DNA from 2 places in the Ornithinibacillus bavariensis genome. Region 1 is predicted to be linked to the other one. Evidence: predicted binding sites of a transcription regulator. Region 1 holds the regulator's gene; the other holds the start of a gene.
The links. Region 1 encodes LexA, which represses DNA repair genes until DNA is damaged. Its sites were predicted from a motif close to CGAACATATGTTCG; they were not measured.

Region 1 (4,223 bases):
TTATGCCAAAGCCTCTATTTGGCGTGAATGGTTCAGGCATGCATGTAAATATGTCCCTATTTAAAGATGGTGAGAATACGTTTTTTGATCCGAAAGGAAAACTACAGCTTAGTGATACAGCTTATCAATTTATAGCAGGAATCATGAAGCATGCAACTAGCTTTACCGCTGTTACTAATCCGACCGTTAATTCCTATAAACGACTAGTACCTGGTTACGAGGCACCTAGTTATGTGGCTTGGTCAGCGATGAATAGAAGTCCATTATTACGTATTCCGAATTCCCGTGGCCTAAGTACTCGTGTTGAGGTTCGTAGTGTCGATCCATCTGCAAACCCATATCTTGCACTATCTGTGTTGCTTGCTGCAGGACTTGATGGAATTGAGAACAAACTAACTCCTCCGCCAGCAGTAGACCGAAATATATATGTAATGACGAAAGAAGAACGCTTGGAAAATCATATTGAAGATTTACCATCTACACTAATGAATGCATTAACAGAGCTTAAAAAGAATGCTGTTATCGTAGATGCTATGGGTGAACACCTGTTTGAGCATTTTATTGAAGCGAAGGAAATTGAGTGGAATATGTTTAGAACAACCGTTCATCCTTGGGAAAGAGAACAATACTTAACAATGTATTAAGCTTGATATATCAATGTTTTTGTCTGGGGTGGTAGGTGATTTTGGGTCGACTGTATGCTAATTACCCCTATTTCACCCCCAAAGTTAGAAAAAATATTATTTTAAAATACTGTCCTTATAGTCTTTAAATAGGGCAGTATTTTTTTGTTCTGTTTTTAGTAGTACGCTGGAATAAACGTCTGAACAGATGTTCCCATAGTTGGGATAAAGTTCGTTTATGTCAAAACTAGTAATTTTATTTATAGTCGAAATAAGATATTATAATAATGAGTAATATTGTAATAATTTTGTTATTTTTTCTAGGCTTAAGGGAGTTATTAATTAAAAGGAGTGGTAAGTGTGAGCGAGGAAAAAACTTTGCTAGAGTTTGAGACTGATTATTTTGGAATCAAAGGGAATAAAGAAGGAGTACTTAAAATTCCGAAAGAGCATTACACTTTAACTAACGAGCGAATACTGATTAGGAAACAGGGCGTGATGACTAAAACCTTAAATGATATCGAATTATTCAAAGTAAAAGATATATCTGTCAATCAGACATTGACAGATAAAGTGAGAAACGTAGGTGACATTATAGTTATTAGTGCTAATGAATCCAACCGTCGGATTACCTTGAAAAAGGTCAAAAATCCGCATGAAGTTAAAGAAGAAATAAGAAGTGCAGCTAAAGCAGCTACTGAAAAAGCTGGAATATCGTACAAATATGATTTATAGGGGCATCCGTTCAGGGAGTGCCTTTTTCCGTTTTATATGTTTTATTTTCTATTTTCTAACTGTAGAAGACTAGGTCCTATAATTCAAATGTTGTTCCGCTTTAGGCGAATTCATTACCTCTTTGCATTTAAAAGAAAAATTATAAGTAGAGTTAAATTAATAACCAGCAAAGTTCAAAAAATCCGATAAGCTAATTAGCTTATCGGATTTTCAATTCAATGTTCTAATGAATATGACGGTATAATCCAACAACCTTGCCTAGAATGGATACATTATTATAAATTAATGGTTCCATTGTTGCATTTTCAGGTTGTAAGCGCACATGATCTTTTTCTTTAAAGAAGCGTTTGACAGTAGCTTCATTGTCCTCTGTCATCGCTACGACAATATCGCCATTCTGCGCTGTATTTTGTTGTTTGACAATAACCATGTCCCCATCTAATATACCTGCTTCAATCATACTTTCTCCATCAATAACTAAAACAAATAGGTTTTCATCAGGTCCAGCAGTTGAACTTGGGATTGGAACATATTCTTCTATGTTTTCCACAGCGGTAATCGGTATTCCCGCTGTTACTTTTCCAATAACCGGTGCATAACGAGCTTCATCTTTTGGAATAGTACTTTCCTCTTCTAAATCTAGTATTTCAATCGCCCGTGGCTTTGTAGGGTCTCTACGAATATATCCTTTACTCTCTAAACGCGATAGATGGCCGTGAACAGTGGAACTGGAGGCAAGTCCCACAGCTTCTGCTATCTCTCGAACAGATGGCGGGTATCCCTTTAATCTAACTTGATCTTTTATGTAATCTAATATCGCCTGTTGCCTTTTTGACATTTTTGTCATCTATTAAACACCTCGCTCATATTATTTATTAATGCTAGTTTATCATCTATCAAATTAAAACGCAAACATTCGTTCGAGAAAAGTGTTGACAAGAGCGTATGTTCTGCTATAATAAATTTAGCGAACAAAGGTTCTTATACGATAGGAAAGGGTGATGAAGAGATGTTTGGAAAAGTTAACAAGACAGATTTGTTTTATATTGCTGCTTTTGCTGTGACATTAGGATTCTTATACCTTTCACTAATTAGTGCATAATGGGAGTTTTTAAATTTGAGAGCTATTATATACTGCCGAGTAAGTACAGAAAAGAAATCACAGGAAACCTCACTAAAACGACAAAAAGAAGAGCTTTATGATTTAGCGGAACGTTATCACTTCGAAGTAGTCAAATGTATAGAGGAACAAGCAAGTGGATTCGAAATCGAACGGGAAGGCATTTTTGAATTGCTGCAGGATTTTGAAGCTGGTCGTGCGGATTGTCTATTGATTCAAGATGAAACAAGACTTGGAAGAGGAAACACGAAGATTGCATTATTTCATCAATTATTAAAGCATAATATTTCTATTTATACAGCCATACATGAAGGGAAACTTGAAATCGCAGAAGCAGACTCCATGATTTTGCAAATTGTTGGAATTGTTGAAGAGTATCAACGGAAAATACATAATGCTAAAATTAAACGGGGAATGAAAAGGGCTGTTGCCAATGGATATAATCCTACTAAAAATCTTTCCAATCACCAATTTGCACCAGGAAGAGAAAGGAAGGAAGTGCCGATTGAAGAAATAGTTCGACTCCGTGAGAAGGAATTGACCTTTAGCGAGATTGCCGCAACATTAAGAGGGTTAGGGTATGAGGTTTCAAAGGCAACCGTACATAGAAGATATCAGGAGTATCAATTAATTGATTCCGACAAAACGAACAGGTAATATTTAAGCAAGGACAGATCAATGTTCTTGCTTTTTCTATGTGAATTCTGACCCGTGTTGGGTTTCTGTTTTAGCAGGAAAGATGAAGGAGGAAATTTATTTTGTTATCAAAGGAAAAACTTTTAAGGATAAATGAACTTGCAAAAAAGGCAAAGAGTGAAGAAGGTTTAACAGAGAAAGAAAAGGTGGAGCAAGAGAAGCTTCGTGGAGAATATTTGAAGAATGTGCGTAGCTCCTTTAAAAACCAATTAAAAACCTTAACAGTTATTGATCCCACTGGAAATGATGTAACACCTCAAAAGTTACGTGATATGCAAGAAAGAAATAGAAATCACTAAGCGTGGAGAATATATGAACGATTATAGTATTACTTGTTTACCAACCATTTTCAGTATAAGATAAACATGGTTTAAAAATAAATCGATTGCAAGAGAAAGGAGCTACATCATGGTAAATAATGTTGAACAATTATCGATTAACACAATCCGTACATTGGCTATTGATGCCATAGAAAAAGCTAATTCGGGGCATCCAGGTCTACCAATGGGAGCTGCACCAATGACGTATACACTTTGGACGGACTTTATGAATCACAATCCCAAAAATTCAAAATGGTTTAATAGGGATCGATTTGTATTATCAGCAGGTCATGGTTCTATGCTATTATATGGAATGCTTCATCTTTCGGGGTATGATGTTACGATAGAGGATATTAAGGAGTTTCGTCAATGGGGCTCAAGAACGCCAGGTCATCCCGAGGTACACCATACAGATGGTGTAGAGGCTACCACTGGTCCACTTGGGCAGGGTATTGCGATGTCTGTTGGTATGGCATTAGCTGAGGCTCATTTAGCAGCAAAATATAATAGGGACAATCTGAACATTGTAGATCACTATACATATGCTTTAATTAGTGATGGGGATTTAATGGAAGGAATTTCCCATGAAGCTGCATCTCTTGCAGGTCATTTAAAATTAGGTAAGCTAATTGCATTATATGATTCGAATGATATTTCTTTAGACGGAGAATTAAACCGGGCATTTTCTGACAATACTGAGGAGCGCTTTAAGGCTTACGGCTGGCAGGT
Region 2 (4,223 bases), on a different contig from region 1:
CTGTTGGTGAAAATCCTCGAATCATTTGAATGTAGATTGGCACTAAAATCATCCCTGAAAACAATGCCAGTGAAATGATAATCGATATTGCGGAGGATAGCGCAAACATCGGATATTTAAAAATCCTAAATTCAAGTAATGGCTCTTCAAGTCGATACTGTCTAATAATTAACGAAATAACACCGATTACTCCAGCGATGATAGTACCATATACTTGCGGATTACTCCATCCTAGGTCTCCGGCAACACTAAATCCATATAGGAGTCCACCAAAACCAATACTAGATAATAGGATGGATAGCACATCTAATTTAATTTTACGCTGCGGTGTAAAATTCTTAAGTTTGAATATCGCATAGACTAGTGAAAGAATAGAGAAAGGTAGTACAATGTTAAATAACATTCTCCAACTATAATGTTCCACAATAATTCCTGATAAGGTTGGTCCTAATGCCGGTGCTACAATCATAACAAGCCCAAATACTCCCATAGCCTGTCCACGTTTTTCAATAGGAAAAGCAACTAACATTACATTCATAAGTAGTGGCATCATAATAGCTGAACCAGATGCCTTAATCATTCGCGCTACAATTAATACGCCAAATGTAGGAGATAGGCTTGCAAGTAATGTGCCAAGTGAGAATAAGCCCATTGCTGTTATAAATATCGCGCGGTTTGAGAATCGCTGAATGAAGAATGCACTTGCAGGAATTAGGATTCCATTTATAAGCATATACCCAGTTGCTAACCATTGAGCCTTCGATGGACTAACTCTAAATTCATCAATAATAGAAGGTAATGCTACATTTAAAAATGTTTCATTTAGTATGGCCACAAATGCTCCAATAAATAATATCGCTATTATTCCATAAGGGACTTTATGTTCCTGTGTTTCAACTTTAGTCATAATATTCTTCCTACTTTCTTTTTTCAAACTAAAAGCACTTAAGTATTTTATACATATAGTAAAATCTTTGCAACAGATAAGGTAAGCTATTAATAGAAAAGATTTATGTTTATAAATAATGCTAAAAATAGGTCTTAGAATTTTCCCTATCAGGTGAGCAAAACTACAATATCCTTCATTACTATGTTAAAACATAGGAAAATTAAAATTTATATTGAAGTAGTCATTACAACTATATTGCCACCATTATTGTCTATTTACTTATCAGATTAGAATATGAGGATCAAATAAATCAGAATCAGGTTTAAAAAGTTTGCAATAAAATTTATAAATTTATAAAGCTGTAGAAATAGAAGCTGTGGTTCATAACATCTAGTAGCTTTTATAATGAAAATAGGGAATATAGATTACCAATAATTTTTACTTGAAATCATCCAAGGATAGGAGTATTATTTTCTTCGTAAGTTATACTAAGTATCCTAGCTAATATCGTAAACCTGCTACAGAGGTTCATGTATTCTATGAAGTACAGCACTCAACATCCATGGGTTATTTAGAAAGTGCAGGGAGCTTTATGTTCGGAGTATATCATGAATTTAATAACTATGCTGGTGTAGCACAGCTGGTAGTGCACTTCACTCGTAATGAAGGGGTCGGAGGTTCGAGTCCTCTCACCAGCATCATTCACTATTATGGAGAAGTACCCAAGTGGTTATAAGGGGATGCACTCGAAATGCGTTAGGGGCTTTATAGCTCGCGTGGGTTCGAATCCCACCTTCTCCGTTAGGAAAATACTTAAGAGTTCAGCCGTATCCAATAGGATACGGCTTTTATATTTTTTCTACAGAACTTCCGTCACTAAGCATTTTTTATTTCGTAAAGACTATTAGTGAAACCTTTTTCTTGATTTTAAAAGTACGTGTTCTTTTCAATCAATGTTTTTTAAATTTATCTAGATTTCCTGTTGATGTTGGGAAAAATTCAGATATATCAAAGTTAATTTTATCTGCTCCCCCCATTCCAACTAAATTGCTCAATTCCTCTGTTAGTATCGATTGTAATTCTTCTCGTGTTGGGAGTAAATAATCGATGAAGTAGAATAATGAAGAAAGGTATTGTTTGGATTTGTCTTTTTGCTGGGAGAAATGTCTTAACACTTGAACCATTAGCTTACGTTTTAAGATGTATCTTTTCAAATCATTATTTTTTGTTTCATTTGCGTAGATTCCTGCTAATACTGCAGCCGAAAATGGATTCGATGACTTTTGAAGTTCATGAATATCCTGTTCTAAATAGTTATACACGTGGTAGTGATAGATGATACTTGTACCATAATAATGATAGTCAAAGTAATTTTGTCTGCGATTTCCCTTCGAGTTTGTAAGAATGGCAATGGCGTATATTTCACGATCGTACTTATCATATATTCGATAGAAATAGCGAAACATTTGTTTTCGAAATGCTCTATCTGCCTTTCCGTTAATCTCAATATGTATCAATAGCCACTTTTCGTTTCCGTTTACAAGTGGCACTTTAATAACTAGAACAGCATAACTTCTGTTTGATCTATAATCTAAAATCTCTTGAAAAAAATCCTGTTGTAGAAAGGTTACTTCCTTTGAAAAATTGATTTTCTCATGCAGGAATGGAGCGAAAAATAGAATAAACTCCTCAAACAATTCACTTATAAGCTTTTTCCAAAGTCTATCATAATCTGGAGAGCCATATGTCGCTTTTTCCTCCTGTATGACGGGAGATAGCATTCGGTTTCACGTCCTTTTTCTTCTTATTATATAGGAACATATATTTGCAACCAATATTTTTTTGAAAGCATTTAATTTTTTTAAAGGGTTTTAGTCGCAAAAACTAGAATACTAGAATAGGAATTTTATATGGGGGAATGGCTGTGATAATTCGTTTGTTAGAACCAAACGATGCTAAGGAATATTACGATTTACGTTTAGAGGCATTGCAAGTAAATCCAGAAGCCTTTTCTACGAGCTTTGAGGAAGTAATTACAAGCCCAAATATAGTTGAACATTATGAGAAGAGCTTTCGACAGACAAATACCTATAATTTTGGTGCATTTCAGGAAAATAAGATGATCGGAATGGTAACATTATTTCCCGAAACAAAAGAAAAATTAAAACATAAAGCTAGTATTTTTGCAATGTACGTAAAACCCGCATATAGGGGACAAGGTATTGGAAAATTACTTCTTGAGGCTGCACTTAAACAGGCATACGAATTAGGCGGTCTATCTAAAATTAATCTGTCTGTAGTATCTAATAACCATGAAGCAAAGGGACTTTATCAAAGGTATGGCTTTAAGACATTTGGATTAGAAGAGAAGGCACTTATGGTTAATCATGCATTTTATGATGAAGAATATATGTCACTATGGTTATCTAATAAAGAATAGAGGGTAAGAAATTGGAATTGACAACAAGTAGAATTAAAGAAAATACTGCAATTGAGATCCTAACTTGGAAATATGAAAAGCCGTATGATTTTTATAATAATGTTCTATCTGGCGAAGCTATTTTGGAGTTGATGAGTAATTCTTATCGAGCAGTTCTTCATAAGGAAGAGGTAATCGGTTTCTTTTGTACAGGAAGAGATGCACAAGTACCTAAGGGGCATGAGGTTAATGCCTATGCTGATTCTTGTGTGGATATTGGAATTGGCATGAAACCGGAATTAACTGGTAAAGGAATAGGAACCATTTTTTTACGGTTTATTTTACAAGAAGTTTTACGAGAAGCAAAAGGCAGTATACGATTAACGGTGGCAGAATTTAACCTTCGAGCAATTCGCCTATATGAGAAGTTTAATTTTTTAAAGCAGAGCGAGTTTGTTAGGGGCGATGGTGTTAAGTTTATTGTAATGGTAAGAGACGAGGAGTAGGATTAAGAATGAAATTAGGTGGAATTAATCATCTATTATTTTCGGTATCGGATTTAGAGCAATCCATTCAATTTTACCAACATGTATTTGATGCAAAACTCTTGGTAAAGGGGAAAACAACTGCTTACTTCGATTTGAATGGACTATGGCTGGCATTAAATGAAGAAAAGACAATTCCTCGAAACGAAATAGAACATTCCTATACACATATCGCTTTTTCAGTAGATGAGAAGGACTTTGACGCACATTGTAAAAAGCTAAAGGAACTAAATGTACGTATACTTATAGGAAGAGAAAGGGATAGTCGGGATAAACAATCTATTTACTTTACTGATCCAGATGGACATAAATTTGAGTTTCATACAGGAACATTACAGGATAGATTAGACTATTACCGGAAAGAAAAAAA

Region 2: the regulator LexA is predicted to act here: its motif matches at 2,704-2,717, upstream of HNR27_RS04795 (RpnC/YadD family protein).

Annotation. Positions count from the first base shown of each region.
Region 1 is NZ_JBNPWZ010000008.1:36,116-40,338, forward strand. Features, by position in the region: gene glnA (type I glutamate--ammonia ligase) at 1-644, shown strand, start outside; gene HNR27_RS13565 (PH domain-containing protein) at 984-1,358, shown strand; gene lexA (transcriptional repressor LexA) at 1,582-2,205, opposite strand; gene HNR27_RS13575 (YneB family resolvase-like protein) at 2,476-3,135, shown strand; gene HNR27_RS13580 (DUF896 domain-containing protein) at 3,237-3,473, shown strand; gene tkt (transketolase) at 3,583-4,223, shown strand, end outside.
Region 2 is NZ_JBNPWZ010000002.1:183,989-188,211, forward strand. Features, by position in the region: gene HNR27_RS04780 (DHA2 family efflux MFS transporter permease subunit) at 1-907, opposite strand, end outside; tRNA gene HNR27_RS04785 (tRNA-Thr) at 1,515-1,587, shown strand; tRNA gene HNR27_RS04790 (tRNA-Ser) at 1,602-1,690, shown strand; gene HNR27_RS04795 (RpnC/YadD family protein) at 1,840-2,670, opposite strand; gene HNR27_RS04800 (GNAT family N-acetyltransferase) at 2,814-3,329, shown strand; gene HNR27_RS04805 (GNAT family N-acetyltransferase) at 3,341-3,814, shown strand; gene fosM (FosM family fosfomycin resistance protein) at 3,823-4,223, shown strand, end outside.